3 regions of the Marinomonas foliarum genome follow, and region 3 is predicted to be linked to each of the others. Evidence: predicted binding sites of a transcription regulator. Region 3 holds the regulator's gene; each other region holds the start of a gene.
The links. Region 3 encodes FNR, which switches genes on or off when oxygen is low (the NO sensors DNR and NnrR bind a similar motif). Its sites were predicted from a motif close to TTGATNTANATCAA; they were not measured.
Positions count from the first base shown of each region.

Region 1: JSY38_RS01210 (cytochrome-c peroxidase) is a predicted target of FNR. The motif match lies at 5,882-5,895, and genes of this name have one in related genera.
Region 2: JSY38_RS04830 (OmpW family outer membrane protein) is a predicted target of FNR. The motif match lies at 5,695-5,708, and genes of this name have one in related genera.

Region 1 is NZ_CP070273.1:243,162-250,420, forward strand. It holds gene JSY38_RS01195 (cation:proton antiporter domain-containing protein) at 1-961, shown strand, start outside; gene fusA (elongation factor G) at 1,146-3,236, shown strand; gene JSY38_RS01205 (aldo/keto reductase) at 3,368-4,420, opposite strand; gene JSY38_RS01210 (cytochrome-c peroxidase) at 4,575-5,756, opposite strand; gene minE (cell division topological specificity factor MinE) at 5,949-6,206, opposite strand; gene minD (septum site-determining protein MinD) at 6,208-7,017, opposite strand; gene minC (septum site-determining protein MinC) at 7,077-7,259, opposite strand, start outside.
Region 2 is NZ_CP070273.1:1,035,439-1,042,697, reverse strand. It holds gene JSY38_RS04860 (cache domain-containing protein) at 1-1,440, shown strand, start outside; gene JSY38_RS04855 (MgtC/SapB family protein) at 1,535-2,029, shown strand; gene JSY38_RS04850 (GNAT family N-acetyltransferase) at 2,030-2,458, shown strand; gene JSY38_RS04845 (GGDEF domain-containing protein) at 2,460-3,503, opposite strand; gene JSY38_RS04840 (YccT family protein) at 3,777-4,508, shown strand; gene JSY38_RS04835 (carboxylate/amino acid/amine transporter) at 4,588-5,463, opposite strand; gene JSY38_RS04830 (OmpW family outer membrane protein) at 5,777-6,388, shown strand; gene JSY38_RS04825 (HD domain-containing protein) at 6,551-7,189, shown strand; gene JSY38_RS04820 (molybdenum ABC transporter ATP-binding protein) at 7,219-7,259, opposite strand, start outside.
Region 3 is NZ_CP070273.1:137,105-144,363, reverse strand. It holds gene JSY38_RS00725 (NAD(P)(+) transhydrogenase (Re/Si-specific) subunit beta) at 1-379, shown strand, start outside; gene JSY38_RS00720 (hypothetical protein) at 581-886, shown strand; gene JSY38_RS00715 (CBS domain-containing protein) at 930-1,523, shown strand; gene tusA (sulfurtransferase TusA) at 1,586-1,819, opposite strand; gene JSY38_RS00705 (alpha/beta family hydrolase) at 1,836-2,420, opposite strand; gene hemN (oxygen-independent coproporphyrinogen III oxidase) at 2,604-3,974, shown strand; gene fnr (fumarate/nitrate reduction transcriptional regulator Fnr) at 3,996-4,757, shown strand; gene JSY38_RS00690 (adenine phosphoribosyltransferase) at 4,782-5,324, shown strand; gene JSY38_RS00685 (YfaZ family outer membrane protein) at 5,405-5,971, opposite strand; gene ttcA (tRNA 2-thiocytidine(32) synthetase TtcA) at 5,982-6,821, opposite strand; gene JSY38_RS00675 (SprT family zinc-dependent metalloprotease) at 6,941-7,259, opposite strand, start outside.

The DNA.
Region 1 (7,259 bases), 110 kb from region 3:
TGGCCTAGACATGCAGCCAAGCCACCTAATAAATATGCTCAAAAAAGCATCATGGATTGCCCTACTCAGCTCCATCGCTTTTGCCATACTGGGGTTTAGTGTTTCCATTCTCTATGGTTATAGCCAAATTGAAAGTTTCATTATTGGCATTGCCATGATGTTTTCAAGCACCATTGTTTGTATAAAGCTCCTCCCCACAACAGCCTTGCACCACAAACATACTGGTGAGCTCGTTGTTGGCTTATTGCTACTACAAGACATGATCGCCATCGCTGTTTTGCTTGTGCTTTACAGCACCGCTAGCGCAGACGACAGTACAATAATGCAATACTTAAAACCTTTGATCGCCCTGCCACTTCTTGTGACTGGCGCATTCTTATTTGTGAAATACATTTTATTGAAGTTAATATCACGCTTTGACCGCTTCCATGAATATATATTTTTAGTGTCTATTGGTTGGTGTCTATCTATGGCAGTTCTTGCCGAAACAGCAGGGCTTTCTGCAGAAATGGGGGCTTTTATTGCAGGTGTCGCCTTGGCCACTAGCCCAATTTCCCAATACATCGCCACTCACTTAAAACCGTTAAGGGATTTTTTCTTAATTCTTTTTTTCTTTTCTATTGGTGCAAGTTTCAACCTTGACCTGCTTGGGCTAGTCATTCTGCCAGCCTTAATTCTCGCCATTAGCTCTATGCTCATTAAACCTGTCGTCTTTCGCTACCTATTAAAAGGCATCAAAGAAGATGCCAGCACATCATGGGAAGTCGGCTTTCGATTAGGCCAAGTAAGTGAATTTTCACTACTCATTGCCTATTTAGCGGCAAACATAGGACTAATTGGACAAGAAGCATCACACGTCATTCAAGCTACAGCAATTTTAAGCTTTGCCATGTCAACTTATATAGTGATACTCAACTTCCCAAACCCAATCGCCATTTCGGATAAATTACGCCGCGATTAGTGTTTTAACTGCAATTTCAAACACCCCCAAGCCACCTTAAGCCACATTTATAAAATGCTTTTCTATTGCCTCTTTCTTTAGTCACATAAAATATAATAGAATAGCGCGAAATACTTGGCTACATATGTAAAAAGTCTTGTATACTAACGCGCAAATTTCGTCCTCACTTATTTAGAGTAATGTAATGGCTGACTTATCAAAATACAGAAACATCGGTATTTTTGCTCACGTTGACGCGGGCAAAACTACTACTACAGAACGTATTCTTAAACTTACCGGTATGATCCACAAGCTTGGTGAAGTTCACGAAGGTGAATCTACAACAGACTTCATGGAACAAGAAGCTGAGCGCGGTATTACCATCCAGTCTGCGGCTGTAACTTGTTTCTGGAAAGATCACCGTTTTAACGTTATCGACACACCTGGACACGTTGACTTCACAGTAGAAGTATATCGTTCCCTTAAAGTTCTTGACGGTGGCATTGGTGTATTCTGTGGTTCTGGTGGTGTTGAACCACAATCAGAAACTAACTGGCGCTATGCGAACGAATCTGAAGTTGCACGTTTGATCTTCGTAAACAAGCTAGACCGTCTAGGTGCAAGCTTCTACCGCGTAACAGAGCAAGTAGAAAAGGTACTTGGTGCGACTCCTCTTATCATGGTTCTTCCAATTGGTACTGAAGATGAGTTCTCTGGTGTTGTTGATCTACTTTCTCGCAAAGCGTACATCTGGGATGATTCTGGTCAACCAGAAAACTACAGCATTGAAGATGTTCCAGCTGACATGGTTGATCAAGTTGAAGAATATCGTGAAAAGCTAATCGAAACAGCGGTTGAACAAGATGACGACCTAATGATGGCGTACATGGACGGCGAAGAGCCATCTATTGACGACCTAAAAGTTTGTATCCGTAAAGGTACTCGTGACCTTGCGTTCTTCCCAACATACTGTGGTTCTGCTTTCAAAAACAAAGGCATGCAACTTCTTCTTGACGCTGTTGTTGATTACCTACCAAGCCCAACTGACGTAATCCCTCAGGATCTTACTGATGAAGAAGGTAATCCAAATGGCGAAAAAGCAATCGTAGACGCTAAAGAGCCATTAAAAGCACTTGCATTCAAAATCATGGATGACCGTTTCGGCGCTCTTACTTTCGTACGTATCTACTCAGGCGTACTTAACAAAGGCGATACTATTCTTAACAGCTTCACGGGCAAAACTGAACGTGTAGGCCGAATGGTTGAAATGCAAGCTGACGATCGTAAAGAAATCAGCACAGCACAAGCTGGTGATATCTTAGCAATCGTTGGTATGAAAAACGTACAAACTGGTCACACTCTATGTGATCCTAAGCACCCTTGTACTCTTGAAGCAATGGTCTTCCCTGAGCCAGTTATCTCTATCTCTGTTACACCAAAAGATAAAGGTGGCAACGAGAAAATGGGTATCGCAATCGGTAAAATGGTTGCAGAAGATCCAACATTCCGCGTTGAAACTGACCAAGATTCTGGCGAAACCATTCTTAAAGGCATGGGTGAGCTTCACCTAGATATCAAAGTAGATATCTTGAAGCGTACTTACGGCGTTGATCTTATTGTTGGTCAACCACAGGTTGCTTACCGTGAAACTATCACTAAGCCTGTAGAAGACACTTACACGCACAAGAAACAGTCTGGTGGTTCTGGTCAATTCGGTAAAATCGATTACCGCATCAAACCAGGTGAAGTGGGTTCTGGCTTCACATTCAGCTCTTCTGTTGTCGGTGGTAACGTACCAAAAGAGTTCTTCCCAGCAGTTGAAAAAGGCTTTAAGTCTATGATGGAAGAAGGCGTTCTAGCTGGTTTCCCTGTACTAGACGTTGAAATTGAGTTGTTTGACGGTGGTTTCCACGCAGTTGACTCCTCTGCAATTGCCTTCGAAATCGCAGCTAAAGGCGCTTTCCGTCAGTCAATTCCAAAAGCCGGCCCTCAATTGATCGAGCCAATCATGAAAGTTGACGTGTTCACTCCAGATGACCACGTAGGTGATGTTATCGGTGATTTGAACCGTCGTCGCGGCATGATCAAAGACCAAGAGAAAGGTTTGACTGGTGTTCGCATCAAAGCAGACGTACCTCTTTCTGAAATGTTCGGTTACATCAGTACTCTACGTACGATGACATCTGGTCGTGGTCAGTTCTCTATGGAGTTCTCTCACTACCTACCATGTCCTTCTAACGTTGCTGAAACAGTAATTGCAGCGATTAAAGAGAAGAAAGAAAAAGAAAAGAACTAATTACTAGTTTTTTCTAATATCTATAAAAACCCGATGTACAAAGTACATCGGGTTTTTTATTGCCTAAAAAATAAATTTATAGACACAAAAAAACGCCCTATAGGCGCTTTTTTTAAAACAGGAACCACTAACTAAAACGGTACTGGATATTCTTTATAGACAGCCATAATGTCCTTTAACGCCTCTTCAGACAGAGTCATATCAAAGGCTGCCATATCTTCTTTAAGTTGATCCATAGATGTTGCACCAATGATTGTTGAGCTAACTCCATCCACTTGGTCACACCAAGCCAAGGCGAGCTGTGCAGGAGTGAAACCATGTTTCTTAGCGACTTCCATATAAGCAGATACAGCTTTTTCAACCAAATCTGTATCACGGAAAATACCGTTACGCTGAGCATACGTCCAACGACTTCCTGCAGGGCGAGCACCACCAAGATATTTACCTGTTAAAGCGCCGGCAGCCAAGGCTGACCAAGGTAAATACGCAACATCTTCATGCACACAATTTTCAACCAAATAAGGCCAGTCTTTTGTGTGCAACAAGCTAAATTCGTTTTGGATAGAGGCCACTCGAGGCAAACCATGTTTATCACTTAGACGAATAAACTCATTAATGCCCCAAGTCGTATCATCAGACAGACCGAAGTGGCGAATTTTACCCGCTTTAATGCAAGCATCTAGGCCTTGAAGAATATCTAGAATTTGTGCTGACTGATCGTCACGATCAACATCGGTAAAGCTAATTACACCAGGAAAATGCTTTGCGAAATGCGGTGTTGTACGGTTAGGCCAATGAAGCTGATAAAGATCAATATAATCCGTTTGCAAACGCGCTAGAGAGGCATCGACAGCCTCAATGACGGTTTTTCCAGAAATATTACTACCATCACGAACATACTTAAGACCAGGCCCAGCAATTTTGGTAGCAAGAATAAATTCTTCACGGCGCTCAGGGTGACGAGACAACCAATCGCCAATGATGGCCTCTGTTTTACCATAAGACTCTGCTGTCGGCGGAACAGAATACATCTCGGCAGTATCAATAAAATTCACACCATTTGCTAATGCATACTCAATTTGCGCGTCAGCATCAGATTGATTGTTTTGAGTACCCCAAGTCATAGTACCCAAACATACACGTGAAACTTCTAAGCCAGTTCGGCCAAGTGGAACATACTTCATTAGATCTACCCTTAAAATTCAAGCAACACATACTAAATATGAAAATATTTACGAAAGGATCAATGTAATAAAATTTTGACCAACAGGCCAGTTTTATCAATAAAAACAATAAGGAGTTCAAGCTAAAAACTATAAGGATTAGGACTATAACCCGCTATTGGTCAGTAAGCAGAGACTCATAACGCTGATCAGTTAGGGTTTTCAGAAAAGCCACAATGGCATCAACTCTCCGATCAGATAACGCTGGTCCTTTTTCCAAATTCACTAAATCAATATTTTCTGACACTTCAGGCTTCGCCCAAAGCGCCCCTGTTTCAGGGTTAACCTTACGCGTAGGATTGTTATATTTATCATAAAAAAGCACCACGGTACGCAGATCAGTAAACACACCGTTATGCATATACGGCCCTGTCACAGCAACATTTCGTAAAGAAGGCACTTTAAACTTGCCGGATTGTTTATCATCATCGATAGCTGGATTATCTAATAATCCTAGATCCTTCCTAGCATTTTGATACAAGACATCAGGATTAGCAGGAACACCAATGTTACGGTATTCATAGTTGGTGAAGGTTTCCTGAGGATTAAGCTGTGATGTATTCACCTGATGGCATGCATTACAATTCGTAAACTGCTGAGAGAAAAATAGTGTTTTACCAAGCTCTTCCTGAGGCGTGAGTTTCACCTCACCACGCAAAGCGCGATCGTATCTAGAATCAAATGGCATAAACATGGCAGTCATTTCAAAGGACGCAATTGAATCGGTAATGGCTTTATACCCCTTAATAGGGTCATCTAAAACACCTTGCCCATAAACAGCATTAAACAACTCTTCATAGCGTTCGTTTTCTTTTACTCGATCTACTACAGCAGCGCCATCTGGCAATGCCATTTCCAAAGGGTTTAAAAATGGTCCTTCTGCTTGCTCAGACAATCCAGAAGCACGACCATCTAAAAATTGACCACCACGATACTCACCATTAGACATACGATGGAAAGAAGGCGCAAAAGCAGCATAGGCTGCAGTCGGCGTATTGCGACTACCCATGGATAAGCGATCACTGCCTAGAGAAACGGCACCTAGGAGTGCATCCGGTCTTTTATCTACAAAGCCGTTTGCTATATCGTGGCAAGTTCCACAAGACTGATTACGCTCTTTAGACAGGTTAGTATCAAAAAAAAGCTGTGCACCTAACATTGCCTTAGGGTCTGTCATCGCAATCGGAAGCTCAGCAGTGGAATGTGTAGGCTTAGCTTGAGAAACGACCTGTTTAGGCTCGCTACAGGCACAAAGCAGAACTGAAATAGCCACCACACCAAGGGAAAAACGCAGCATCAACTTTACTCTTATGGAAAAATTTAATCAGAAACAAGCAAGTAGCGTAAATAATACACCCATGAAAACGTGAGTAAAACAATGCTGTTTAAACAGATAAAATTAAACATAAAAAAGCGCCAAACAAGACCTACATCAATGACCTTGCTTGGCGCTTTATAAATTACTAAAGCTAAGAACTATAATTTTACGCTAATTTTGTTCTGGCAAAGTGACATTTAACTCCAAAACAGAACAGTCGTCCGTATTATCCAGCTGAATCTGCACATCTTCACTGCCTACATTCACATACTTACGAATTACATCAATAATTTCTTGCTGCATCTGTGGCAAATAATCCGGCTGATGACGCTTACTGCGTTCATGAGCAACAATAATCTGTAAACGATCCTTTGCTACTGACGCCGAGCTAGGAGCACTTTTACTTTTAAAATAATCAAAAATTCCCACTCTAACCCCCTAACAAACGCTTGATGAAGCCTTTCTTCTGAATCTCTAAGAAGCGCAATGGACGCTCTTCCCCCATCAAACGATCAACCGCATCCATATAAGCTAAACCAGCTTCAGACTCCGTATCCAAAATGACAGGCGTACCTTGGTTAGACGCCTTCAATACGGCTTCCGATTCAGGAATAACACCTAGCAATGGAATCGCCAAGATATCTTCAACATCAGACACACTTAACATTTCACCCGATGCAACGCGCCCTGGGTGGTAACGAGTTAAAAGTAGATGTTCCTCGATTGGCGCTTTTCCATCCTCAGCTCGCTTAGACTTACTTTGTAGAATCCCCAAGATACGATCTGAATCTCGCACAGAAGATACTTCAGGGTTTGTTACTACAATGGCTGCGTCAGCAAAGTACAGTGCCATTTGAGCACCCTTTTCAATGCCCGCTGGAGAGTCACAAATAATATAGTCAAACTCTTTGGAGAGCTCCTCAAGGACCTCCTGTACGCCTTCAATGGTCAACGCATCTTTATCGCGTGTCTGGGAAGCCGGCAAAATAAACAAGTTCTTCGTACGTTTGTCTTTAATCAAGGTCTGAGACAGAGTCGCTTCCTTGTTTATGACATTCACAAAGTCATAAACAACACGTCGTTCACAACCCATAATCAAGTCTAAATTACGCAAACCTACATCGAAATCGATAATGACCGTCTTATGACCCTTCAACGCAATACCAGTCCCAATAGCGGCACTGGATGTTGTCTTACCGACACCGCCCTTGCCTGAGGTGACTACTATAATTTTTGCCAATTCCATATCCCCCAATAAATTCACCTGAATTTATCCAAATAATTAAATGAATAATAATCTTAAAGCGGTACGATTTCTAAACTATCGTCAACTAATAACACTTGCGCACTGTCTTTCCAAACGATATTTTGCAACGCATCACTCAACATAAAATTACCAGCTATGGAAACCAGTTCAGCCTCCATGCTTTTACAAAAGATTCGCGCCTCTACATCGCCTTTTACACCTGCTAACGCTCGCCC
Region 2 (7,259 bases), 900 kb from region 3:
CCAGATCAATACGTCGAGTATTTTGGCTGTACTAGCTTGTTAGAGGGAACACAGCCGAACCTCTTGTATGCCAATGCAGTTGTAGATGAAGGGAAAGTGGTTGGTGTTATTGTATTATGTTTTCGCTTTGATAATGAGCTAGAGGAAATTACTAATCGCCTTTTATTTGAACAGGAAGAAAACCATTTCTTGCTCTTAAATGGCGCAGGGGATGTTCTGTTCGCCCCACAATATTATAAGCAAGCGTTTCCAGAGAATCTAACAATCAGCTTGTCACCTAAAATGGTGTCTTTAAATAACAAAAAAATGGTGCAAGTTACTGCCAAAGGACAAGCTTACCAAGGCTATTCTGGACCTACAGATTGGAATGTAGGGTCTTTATTAGCACTTGAAACAATAGGGCAAGAGACTATTGATGAACATAGCTTCGCTTCTTTTACGCACTTAACGGGTATTATTTCTGCTGATTTATTTGATATTCGGCATCAATCCATATCAATCAATGATGACCTAGAGCTGATTGTATTAAATGGCATCATCACGGCTGCGCGTAAGGAAGCGGTTGAATTTATGCCTGTGTTAGAAGCGATTAAAAAAATAGGACGGGATATTGATAATGTATTTGCCGATTCGATTAAATCTTTATTCTCCACAATAGTCTCTGGTCAATTAAATTCGATGCGTTTACAGGCAAGTTTGGCTGTCGATATCATGGACCGTAATTTGTATGAGCGTGCGAATGATTGTCGCTGGTGGGGCTTGAGCAGCCAATTGCAGTTAGCTTTGTCGAGTACAAAAATTGATACTGCGAGTATTCGTGAAACGCTTGCCAAGATTCATTCTCTTTATACGGTTTACCACACTTTATATGTCTATGATCAGAATGGACATTATGTGGCTTTTTCTGATGAAAGCTACCAGGACAAAGTTGGTCTGCCTATAGAGGAAAGCTCTTGTGGGCAGGCTGTGTTTAAGTTGCAAGATATCTATGCCTATAGCGTATCCGCTTTTACAACATTTGACTGCTATGGCGGAGAGCACACTTATATTTATAATGCAGCAATACGAGACTCACAAGATAGTCGTCAGACCATTGGTGGAATTGGGGTTGTTTTCGATTCCAAGCATGAGTTTAGGGCCATTCTTCAAGATATTTTGCCTCGTGAAAATGGTAAAGTGAAAGCGGGGGCTAAGGCATTGTTCACCACGGATACAGGTTTTGTTGTATCCAGTTCATCGGATGATCATCCGGTTGGCTCTGTATTTTGGGTTGATATTGATCGTACGGAATTGCAACAAAATGGCTCGACAGCTTCTATTATTAAATTAGCTGATAAGGCTTATCTTGTTGGTGCTGCAAAGTCAGAAGGTTATCGAGAATACAAACGTCAGGATGGGTATGAGAATAGTATAGTTTCTTGGGTGCTTGTTCCTTGTTAGTGTAAAAAATATTAAGCTGATGCTGTGGAAGATATGATAATTTAATGGTTTCATTGTGTTTTAAAAACATGACATTAACCCTAAGAAACATTGTATGAATTTAGAGTCGTTATTTTCTATTGATCCTTATCGTTGGAGCTCGATAGCTACCGCTATTTTTTGCGGTGTCATTGTTGGTTTAGAGCGTCAATTAAGGGGAAAGCCTGTAGGAATTAGAACCTCGGCGCTAATTGTATTGGGCACTTATGTGTTTATTGCCTCGTCGATGTTTATTGCTGCTGAGACGACAGATCCTTCTCGAATTATTGGGCAGGTGATTACTGGAATTGGTTTTCTTGGGGCTGGTGTTATGTTGTCTAAAGATGGTGCCGTTATTGGTGTGACCTCTGCTGCAACGATTTGGACACTTGCTGCAATTGGGGTATGCATTGCGATTATTGGCTCTTATGTGGCGATTAAATTGTCTTTTGTTGTTGTCGCTATTTTATATGGTGTAGATATTCTTGAAGGCTATTCGTCGAATTTTACTCGCGGAGTACATTCTAAATACAGTCGCTGGCGTAAACGAGACGTGAATAGAGAGGACTAGATGGTTTCAGGTTATCGAGTGAGTAGTGATAGTAATGAAATGGATGTTGACGTCATTTATAGTTACATATCGAGCTCTTATTGGGCAGCGGGCATACCTAAAGAAACGCTTAAAAAAGCGCTAGAAAACTCGCTGTGCTTTGGGGTGTTTTCGTCTGATGGGAAGCAAGTTGGCTTTGCTAGAATGATTACGGACCAAGCCACTTTTGCGTATTTGGCGGATGTTTTTATTGATGAAGAGCACCGAGGACAGGGGCTGTCAAAGTGGTTGATGCAGCGTGTTCATGAGCATCCATCACTACAGGGATTGCGAAGGATTTTATTGGCTACTCGAGACGCGCATAGTTTATATCAGCAGTTTGGTTATACCGCATTGGGTTCACCTGAGACTTTTATGCAAAAATGGCAGCCTGATGTCTACAAAGGGTAGTTTATTCAGACAGCTCGACACAGTTTCTTCCTCTGTCTTTCCCTCTGTAAAGTGCCTTATCGGCACGTTTAATCATATTAAGTGCGTTATCATTTTGTTTGTGTCGTTCTGCAAGGCCAAGCGTAATGGTTAATGGAAGACTAAAGTCGCTGAACTTGTCTTGAGCTATGATGTTTCTCAAATTGTCCGCTATTTTGGCGGCCTCATTTTGTGAGGTGTTCGGTAAAAGGATAATAAATTCTTCACCGCCAAATCGGGCGATTGTGTCTGTTTTTCTTATATTATTTGATAATACTGTTCCGACTTCTATTAAACAGATATCACCAATGTCATGCCCATACATATCATTTACTTTTTTGAATAAATCAATATCAATCAGTATTAAGCTTAGCGGTGTAGAAGACATTTCTGCAGTTTCTAGTGCAAGGCTAAAGTTACGGTTTAAGCCTCGTCGATTAAGTAAGCCTGTTAGAGGATCATGGATATTCTCGTCTTTTAGCTGATCAGTAAATTCAGTGTGTTTTTTTAAGAAAAATAGGCCGAACACACCGCTGAATACAATGGATATTGTTAGCCAAAAACCGCGAGCGATGGATTTTTCGTTTGAGTGTATTTCTCCTGTTAAGTCTGGAATTAGGCCATTGAAAATAGTGGTAATAATCACGCTTATGGATAAAAAAGCGGTGACAAGTAATGATTCTCGGAAACCACCAATCAGGGCTGCAAATATGGGATACAGGGGTAAAGCGAAAGCAACATGGCTGTTAACACCACCTGATAGATAAAAGGTTGGTGTAATTAGCACTATGGCTAGCAATAGAGAAAGTGTTATTTCCTGCTTTGTCGCAAGGTTCAGGCGAACGATAATATAAAAAATGGTAACCAGTGTTAGGTTGATTAAATCCAGCACAGTAAATATGGCTGGCAATGTCACAAAAAAGGGTCGAAAAAACACAGATGCAATTATGGCTGCAATGGTTAGTTTGATAACTTTAAGCGTTAAGTTATGAGTGAGTGCGTTTGGGGTATTGTTGCTGTTTTGCATGCCGCTACGAGAAGTGCCTTTTTAATTTTATATGAGAATGAGAGACTCTGGGTTGTATTAAGCGGTGCTCTAACGATCTCTTGAGTTCTGACATAGTACTTAGCTTAAAGGCTTTTTACGATATTTTTTCTGTGTACTATTGTTCGACTTTATTTATTGTAGAAGAAAAAAGATAAAATCGCGCAAGTACTGTTGAATTAGGCTTACACACGTAATTAAAACAGAATTCTATGTTAGATTTGTTTGAAATATTATGATGTTTAAGGATGTAGGATGAAGGTAAAACACGGATTTAGTGCAGTGGTGATGTTTGTTAGCTGCTTCACGGCACTCCCAGCCATGGCAGCGACTTTTGAAGTGCCCAGATCTTTTGAAATTATGTATGTTGACTTAGAAAGTTCTCGGCAGTTTGGCAACGACTTCAAAGTCAATGTAGATGAAGGGCCGCATCAAATCGTTGTTCGATTTAATAAAATACTACGTAGTGGCGGGGATACTCAAACTTTCCAGTCTGAGCCAATTGTGTTGGATTTACAGTTTCAAAGTGATACATACCTTAGCTTGAAAGCACCTTATATATCTACGGTTAGTCAAGCTGAAGACAATGTAAAAGAGCCTCAGTTCTCAATTGTTGATGAGGTAAGTGGCCAAGAAATCGACTACAAGCAGCAAATGCTCACTAAGAAGTCTGGGTTACAAAATACCCGTGATTTTGTCACAGAAGTTGAGCGTTTGACGGCAAAAAAATCAATTAATGCGAATGCCTCATCAGCTGGTCCTGATGTTGCGCCTGTTAGAATGTCTGATGATGTCGAGCTGCAAATGATGCAGTTTTGGTATAACCAATCAGACAAGGTGACTCGTAAGAATATTCGAGTTTGGATTGCGGATGATTTGTACAAACCAGAGGTCTCTAGCATTCAGTTTGAGATGTCGACATTTTGGTTTAATAAAGCTGACAAACAATCACAGCAAGCTTTTCAGCAGTGGTTGATTAAAGAGTAGCGCTCTATGAACGAACAAAAAAACGGCCAGCGTGGTTGATTACCGCGTTGTCCGTTTTTTGTTTGAAAATTGTATTATTTTAAAAGGCGGTTTGCGTCTTGTTCTGTTTTTGGTTGAATTTATCATTTACCCAAAGTGCCAGTAATATAATCCCGCCACCAATGCTTAAACGTAGAATATCTGCATCACGGTTCCAGAAAAGCACATTGACCAGTATGCCTGCAGGAATCAGTAGGTTATTCGCTACCGCCAATGTGCCTATATTGACTAAGGTCGCACCCTTGTTCCAAGCAAAGTAGCCAAGGCCCGAAGCAACAATTCCCAAGTAAGTCAAAATAGACCACTGAAGTGTTGTAGTAGGCAGCTTATCTGGGTTGCCAAGCGCAAGATAACAAGGGATGACGACAGCAAGAGCTCCTAGGAAGAACCAGCCAAATACAGTACGTTGAGGTAAGTCTGGGCGCTCTTTTGCAATGACTCGCTTGTAACCTACTTGCCCTGCAGCAAAACAAAGATTCGCACATTGTACAATCAAGAGTCCCTTCACGAAGCCTTCATCTATGCCTTGGTAGCGAATAGCAACAGCACCCAGAATGGCAAGCAATGCACTGATAGCAAAACCAATATTGATACGGCGATCTAACATGTCATTAATGAGCGTGACATAAAGAGGGGTCATAACGGTAAAAAGTAATACTTCTGGAACAGACAGGTACAAAAATGACTGATAGTAAAAGCCATACATGATGCCGAGCTGAAGTGCACCACAGATCATTAATTTGAAAGCTATTTTTGCTTCTATCTGGCGTAGTTTTAGAAAAGGTAGAAACACAACTGTCGCTAGTGCGACTCGCATTAATACAGAAAACCAAGCATCAACCTGACCAGCAAGGTAGACCCCAATTAAGCTAAAGGAAAACGCCCAAAGTAGCGTGACGGCAATAAGTATTGGCATATTATTCTTTATCCAGGTTAAATTTTTTGCAAATCTTACCGATTAATTGCACTGTGGTAAATCAGTTTACTTTTATATTTTTGCTGGTTTACTAGTGTTTCAATATCAACTTTTTGAAGTTGGCCTCTTTTTCTGCATATTTTAGTAAAAAGTGATTCTATTTTGGCAGTTCGCTTTTTGTTGACCTAATGGGTGTGTTCCCCTGGTTGTATCTTTCGGGCGAGCAAAACCTTGATCTAGATTAAAAAGTCGATTTTAGATCCTGTTACTTTTTTGTCACAGACATGTTGTTTGACCAAAAAAGGAATCGATTATGAAAGCTTTACTCCCTGTTGCTCTATTTTCTGTACTTTGTTCATCTGCTGCATTGGCTCATGATGCTGGTGATATCTTTGTGCGTGGCGGTCTAGCGGTTGTCATGCCAAACGAAAGCAGTGATGACGTTGCTAGTTCTGGTGAATTGGAACTGGATAATGATACTCAAATCGGGGTAACGCTTACCTATATGCTGACTGAGCAGTTTGGAGTTGAACTTTTGGCAGCCACCCCATTTACTCATAAAGTATCTACTGGCGGTTTAGGAGAGGTTGCTGAGGTTTCACATTTACCGCCTTCTATCATGGCACAATATTATTTTGGCCAAGCCAACAGCCAAATTCGCCCTTATGTTGGTGCCGGTTTGAATTACACTATTTTCTTTGATGAAGAAGGTAAGGGCGATTTGGCCAATACGGATGTTGACCTTGATAGCTCATTGGGTTTGGCTGCTCAAGTGGGTGTAGACGTGAAACTATCTGAACGTTGGTTCGCCAATGCGTCTCTTTGGTACATGGATATTAACACCGATGTTCATACATCAGTCGGCACTTTCAATGCGGACATTGACCCTATTACCTTTATGGCAAGTGTTGGCTACACCTTCTAATTCTTTAGCAGTTTAAAAAAGGGTCTTAATTCGAAATTAAGACCCTTTTTTGTTATTGCGCCCAAGGAGCTGGCTCCTGGTTTTGAAATGTCATTTGTTTTGATTTATGCGTTTGGTATAGGCTTACGGGTCTTTATGAAGAAACATTTCTAGGAAAATATAGTGTTGTTAACTTTTCTAATTGAGTTTGAACAGAAGAGCCGTGTTTTTTTGCAAACGCAAGAAGAAGCGGATGTTGCTCATGATATAAGCCATATTCTGCGAGTTGTAAAAACGGCGAAGCAGCTTGCTGAAGCAGAGAAGGCTGACTTAGCGGTGGTTGTGCCTGCGGCTTGGCTTCATGACTGTGTGTCGTTACCTAAAAACCACCCTAACAGACACTTGGCTTCGAGGATGGCTGCCGACAAGGCGATAGAGTTTCTTGTTTCAATCAATTATCCAAGCGAGTACTACAAAGCGATTCATCACGCGATTTGTTCCCATAGTTTTAGTGCCAATATTTCGACTGACACATTGGAAGCCAAAATAGTACAAGATGCGGACCGCTTGGATGCGTTAGGGGCGGTTGGTATTGCTCGCTGTATGCAGGTTAGTGGGGCGCTAAATCGAACTCTCTATTCTTTTTATGATCCGTTTTGCGAACAGCGTGAGCCAAATGATGCGTTATATTCCATTGATCATTTTTATAACAAACTGTTTCATATTGTAGATCGTTTGAATACGCCTTCAGCTCAACTGGAAGGACGAAGACGAGAGCGTGTTATGCGGACTTTCTTAGAGCAATTGGCCTATGAAATCTAGCAAGCGGTGGCTGGTGGCTTACTAAAAAATTAGGAGAGAACCGCTGTGGATTTGATTTGAGCAATGACGG
Region 3 (7,259 bases):
GAATGTACGCTTTGGTATTCACCCAGTAGCGGGTCGTATGCCCGGTCATATGAACGTTTTATTAGCTGAAGCTAAGGTGCCATATGATATCGTCTATGAGATGGATGAGATCAATGATGATTTTAAAAACATCGATGTATCTATCGTTATTGGGGCAAATGACATTGTTAATCCCGCAGCGAATGAAGAGCCTGATAGCCCTATTGCCGGCATGCCAGTGTTAGAACCTTGGCACGGTAAACAGACAATCGTTCTTAAGCGAGGAATGAGCCGAGGATATGCTGGTGTTGAAAACCCTCTGTTCTTCAAAGAAAATACTCGTATGCTATTTGGTGATGCTAAAGAAAGTGTAGAAGCTTTACTAAAGCATCTGTCATAAAGCTTAAGGTGATATGAATTAAGTAAAACGCCAGCATAAGCTGGCGTTTTACTTATGGCCTGTAATAAGCAATGCTGCACTGGCCACAATTTTTTGACAAACCTTCAGATAGTGTAAATACACGGCATTTTGCAATTAATACTGGGATTTAAATTCAAGCAAGCCTATATTAAGTAGACAATTTAATGTTTAGGTATTCCAATGAAAACTCAATTACTTATGATCATTGCAGTGATTGTATCGTCTATTCTGACGATCTCTCAGCGTGCAAATGCTCAAGAAGTAAACCAGTTTCGATGGTTAGAGCCTACAGTTGAGCAGGTTTGTCATGAGGTTGTTACTCCTGACAAAGATACTGGATCAGATAAAGGTTGCTTATTTTTAAGTTTATCTTATGTTAACGCCCCACTTCTCCAATCTAATTCATACATTTTTGATGCCTTTGCTGCCAGTGCCAAAGTTATTCGTAATGTTAATCCAAGAGCTCCGCCATTTTCATTGATATAACTCACCCTATTTTTATTTAACTATTTTTTATTGGGGATCTATCATGAAAACATTAACTTACGTATCAACAAAAAGTGTAAATGAACTTACATGGCCTGCTACTATTGAAAACATTAATATCTATTCTCCTGCCGTCACTGTGTTTACGGACTTTCAAAAAGCGGGGCCTCGGGTAATTGAATCTAATACTCGTGCCGATGAGCTGGTGCAATTAATGAGAAAAGAGCACGTACGCATGAAAATAGTGGTTGATGCCGATAACCATTTTGTCGGTATTGTCAGCTTGGAGGATCTGTCTGAAGATGTCTTTATCAAACAGGTTGCAAATGGTTTTGATCGTTCTGAACTGATGGTTGCTGATTTAATGAGATCAAAGGAGGTGCTACTTGCTTTGTCCTATACTTCATTGCAGCATTCAGATATAGAGTCACTTTTATTTAGCCAGCGTAACAATAAGCTGCAGCATTTATTAGTGATTGATGAAGAAACAAAAGCCATTCGTGGCCTAGTGTCATCAAGTGATGTGGCTCGTCAGTTAAGGTTGGATATTGATGTTGGCTTTTCTAGCTTTGAACAGACTTATGAAAGTGCCATTCTTGGACATAAAGAGCACTCAAGAAAGTTGAAAGTAGCCTAATTCCCCTACTTCACTTAATAAGCAAAAAAGCCCAGATTTTGATCTGGGCTTTTTTATTTAAGTTAGCTTTCTTTTTTTTCAATCCAGTAATAGTAAATATCACCCTCTTGCGTTTGTTTCATAAGCTTGTGGCCAAGAAATTGGCAAAATTTAGGGATGTCCCTTGTTGTTGATGGGTCTGTTGCAATAACCTTGAGTACATTTTTTGCAGTGAGTTTTCGCATCTCAACATGCAGCATCATAACGGGTTCTGGGCAAAGTAAATCAGTTGCATCAAGCAGTGCTTGGTGTTCCATAATGTTTTCCCTTTGATTAGGTATTAAGTTCGAGCCATTTTTTTGTGTGTGCTGCTAATTCTAGAATGGTATCGTCTATGCTTTTGTTGAGCTTTTTAAGGGTTTTGAAGTCGTGATCAGCACCTTCAATCCATAGAACTTCGACATTATCAGGCAATGACTGTCGACTCACCCAATCTAGAGAACCAAGCTGATCTCTTGTTCCTTGAATAATAAGGCATGGTTGTTTTAACCCTTCAAGAAACGACAACCTATTTTTTTCAGGCTTGCCAGCTGGGTAAAAGGGGAAGCCAAAACAAATAACCGCTTTGACACAAGGCAGATGACTCAATTGAGTGCCTACACGCCCTCCCATCGATTTGCCAGCAACCACACATGCGTCTTCATTTTCGATAAGTTGTTCAAACTCTGGGATAAGAGACTTGAAGTTCGGTGGTGGCCTTTTATTACCTGTACGCTCCTGTTCTGCCATATATGAGAAAGTAACAGGATGTACGACTTGTTTGGTTTGCTCATTAAGGGCGTTGCAAAGGCGTACTAAAAAGTCGTTTTTATGACCTGCTCCAGCCCCATGAGCAAAGTATATAGGGAGTGTTTTCATACTTTCATGCTTAAAAGCCACTATTAAATCAGATTCATCTTAGCGTTAGAACTAAATTCAATTTTTTATAGAAATTGAAGTCGGTTTTTTCAACATTCAGGAAGATAACTATTGATCTGTGTCAGAATAAGCTCTTGCTTGAAAGAGTAGAATTCCTATTAGAAATTTTAATAGGAACGAATAATGATCTGGGATTCCGCACTTATTAGTAAGTATGATTTATCTGGGCCTCGCTATACCTCTTATCCTACTGCTCCACAGTTTGACGCTTCAATCAGCAAAATAGCGCTGATTGACAAGATGTTAATGCCATCGGAAGCAGATCTTAGTTTGTATTTTCATGTTCCATTTTGCGCGCACCTTTGTTACTACTGCGCGTGTAACAAGATTGTCACTAAGCAATACGATAAAGGGATAGAGTATGTTGAGTTGTTAGGTGAAGAAATGAGACTGCGTAGTCTTATGCTTGATGACTCAAGGAAGGTCACACAGCTCCATTTTGGTGGTGGCACCCCTACTTTCCTGACAGAAGATCTTATTAAAGTATTATTTGATAGCGTCAAACAATATTTCAATTTGGTTAATGATGGTTCACAGGATTACAGTATTGAGATCGATCCTAGAGAGATTAACTACTCAAAACTTGAGCTACTGACTGAAATGGGTATCAACCGAATTAGTGTTGGCGTCCAAGACTTTGATCATAAGGTTCAGAAAGCAATACATAGAGTACAGCCCTATAGTATGGTTGAAAGCCTTGTTGAAGACGCTAGGAAGTTAGGCATTAAATCGATTAATTTCGATCTAATCTATGGCTTGCCTTATCAATCTATTGAAGGCTTTAAAGAAACGCTTAAACAGGTTGTTTCATTATCACCAGAGCGGATTTCTTTGTTTAATTATGCACATTTACCTGATCGTTTTCGCGCTCAAAGACGCATAAGTGATGACTCTTTGCCTTTATCTAGTATGAAGCTTGATTTGCTTAAAATGAGCATAGAATACTTATTGGCCGCTGGTTACGAATACATTGGTATGGATCATTTTGCAAAACCGAATGATGAACTAGCCATAGCTCAAAAACAGGGAGAATTACAACGAAACTTTCAGGGCTACACTACACATGCGGGCACGGATTTAATCGCATTTGGTGTTTCTGCAATTAGTGAACTAAATGGCGTATATATTCAGAATTATACTGACTTACCTACTTATAGGAGTAGTATTGAAAAAGGTCAGTTAGCTATTGCTAAGGGATATATTAGTGACTGTGATGATAGAATACGCCATCATGTCATCATGACTCTAATATCACAGTTTCAGTTAAACATGACGTTAGTTGAGCAAAAATTTAGTATTGATTTTGATAAGTATTTCTCACAGGAAATAGATAGCTTAACTCCCATGCTTCAGGATGGAATGTTGGAGTTTGATCGAAGTGGAATGCAGACCACTATTAAGATCACAGGCCGTGGACGCTTGCTTATTCGCTGTATTTGTATGGTTTTCGATAAGCATTTAAATAGCACAGTAAAATTCTCAAAAGTTATTTGAATTAATATCAGGGAGATTGATATGTCACTGACACACACACACTCACGATTTAACAGTACGCTCACTTCACAGTGCCAAAACTGCAGTTTGAGCGCACTTTGCCTTCCAATCGCACTTGCAGATGAAGATATTAATCGATTAGACCAGATTATTGAGCGTAAAAAACCCCTTAAAAAGGGAGAGTTCTTGTTTCGCCAAGGTGAGGCCTTTGATTCTGTTTATGCTGTACGTTCAGGTACGTTAAAAACATTTAACATTACCTCCTTTGGAGAAGAGCAGATTACAGGCTTTTATTGTCCTAGCGAGCTGGTCGGTTTAAGTGGAATTGATTCAGGAGCCTACCCTGTGTCAGCAAAAGCACTTGAGACTACGACCGTATGTGAAATTCCGTTTAGTCATCTAGAAGAGCTTTCATCACAAATCCCCTCCTTAAAACATCAAATTTTTAAAGTTATGAGCCGTAAAATATCTGATGATCAACAGATGATGGTGCTTTTGGGTAAAAAGAACGCAGATGAAAAAGTGGCTTCTTTTCTACTGAACTTATCTAACCGTTTTAAAAAGCGTGGATACTCAGCCAGCTCTTTTCGTTTGTCTATGTCTCGTGGAGAGATTGGTAATTATCTAGGGCTTGCGGTAGAAACGGTTAGTCGTGTTATTACTCGTTTTCAAAAAAATGAGTTGATACATGTCGATGGTAAAGAGATTGAAATCGTTGATTTCCCAGAAATGCAAAAACTCGTTGGGGTTGCGAGTGATTGTGGTAAAATCAGTCAAATTTGATTGATATATTGAGGCAATACCATAATGCTCTACGATGATTTTTACGTTAAGTCACTAATACAAACAATAGAAGACTGGCCTAAGCAAGGCATCAGTTTTCGGGATATTACTCCCATTTTTAGTGACCCAAAAGGGATGAGAATGGTTGTGGATGCTTATGTGCATCGCTATATTTCTTCTGATATTACTCACATTGCCTGTATTGATGCTCGTGGCTTTCTTATTGCTGCTGTTCTTGCGTATGAATTACAAAAACCACTGATCTTGGTTCGTAAGAAAGGCAAGCTGCCAGGCAAGACTATTTCACAAAAGTATGCCTTAGAATACGGAGAGGCTGAGTTAGAAATACAAGAAGGTGCGGTTAAAGCAGGTGATGAAGTCTTATTGTTTGATGACTTAATAGCAACAGGTGGAACTCTTCTCGCCGCAATAGAATTACTGTCAGCACAAGGTGCGAATATTAAAGAGGTTGCAGCAATTATTGATTTGCCAGACCTTGGCGGCAGTCAAAAACTACGAGACACTAACATACCAGTGTTTAGCCTTTGTGCTTATGATGGTGATTGATATCGCTATTTGAGCATTTTAAGGATAGAAAAAAGGTGGCTTTAGCCACCTTTTTAGTTTGTGTTAGAGCCTTACAACTATTAGAAATCAACCATGGCACCGATTGCAAAGCCTTCATTCGCTTCAACACGGCTATTGTTATCATAAACTGCAACTGTTTTTCCATAGCTGATGTATGCACGGGCATTACGCATTGTCATGTACTCAGCACGAAATTCATAGGTATACATATGGTCTAAGTTTGTGAAAGATAAAACTTCTGGGGCATAGTAAATAGATCCATAAATGCTGATTCGGTTTGCTTGAGGTAGTGTGTAGCGGTACCAACCACCTAAAGCAAGTGCCATAGATAAATCGCTATCATTTTCTACGTCCGCATCGATGCCATATACACGAGCACCAATCCCAACTTGTAATGGTCCACTTGTGTCTGCATCTTGTACGTTAACGCCAATGTGTGTCGCTGTGAAACTTTCATCTTTGTCATAAGCAACGCCAGCGTCTACGCCGAACGTACCCATGTCAAAATTAACATCACCTTTTACTGTTTCGTTAGTTAAACTTACGCCAGCAGTCGACGCTGCGTTTACGACTGATGCGCCTAAAATACCAGCGGTCAATAATAGTGTTTTACAAGTAATGTTCATTTTTAAAATCCTATAACGAAATAATGTTTAATCTGTTCAAAGCATCAGGGTTTTGCTTCAAGCCTTTGAAATCGAATAACTCTGTATCTGCTAAGTGTGAAGGGACAATGTTTTGCATTGCAGAAAACATAGTTTCTGTTCTACCTGGGAATTCAACTTCCCATTTTTGAAGCATGTCTTTTACAACTTGTCTTTGAAGGTTCTCTTGTGATCCACACAAATTACAGGGAATAATTGGATACTCTTTCATGACAGCAAAGGCTTCGATATCTTTTTCTTTGCAGTAAGCCAAAGGACGAATAACCACATGTTTGCCATCATCGCTTAATAGCTTAGGCGGCATAGATTTGAGCTTGCCACCAAAGAACATATTCAAAAACAAGGTTTCAAGAATGTCATCTCTATGATGACCAAGAGCTATTTTAGTAGCACCAATTTCTTCCGCAAAACCGTATAGCGAGCCACGACGTAATCTTGAACATAACCCACAAGTGGTTTTTCCTTCAGGTACAATCTCTTTTACTATACTGTAAGTGTCGCGCTCTAATATGTGGTAATCAACACCCAATTCTTCCAAGTAAGCAGGTAAAATATGCTCAGGAAAGCCAGGTTGTTTTTGGTCTAAATTGACAGCGACAATACTAAAGTCTATCGGCGCACTTGCTTGCAGATTGCGAAGAATCTCCAGCATTGTATAAGAATCTTTACCGCCTGATAAACATACCATTACCTTGTCACCATCTTCAATCATGTTGAAGTCAGCAATCGCTTGGCCTGTCAGTCTGCGCAGACGTTTCTGGAGCTTGTTAAGCTCTAACTTTTCTTTAGGTCGACTAGATAAATCCATCATAAACACGCTATAAATAAAACGACGCTATATTACTATAAGGATAACGCCATCGCATCAAAAATGAAGGTTTCAGGGCAAAAGTGCACGTTAAATCACTATTATAAGAGTTTTATTACGCCCTAGCTGTTTTCTCCTATAAATTGTAAGTTTGTTTTACACCCCTTACAAATGTACTCAACTCCCTTTTGTGCTCTATTGTGGCGCTGTTTACTGAACTGATGCTTTTGACATGAGCAGCGATAAGCATATGGCTGTTTTTGAGGTGGTGTTTCAAAAGTATGGGTCCTACTGGGGTTGATGCCGTACACTTTTCTCATTACAGCTTGCCATTCTTTCCCGTGAGGCCTCACTGAATTACCATAAATCTGGAAAACAATTAGATGAGATACTTCGTGTGGAACCACAGTGTTAATAAACTCAGTTGGGTTTTGCTGGTAC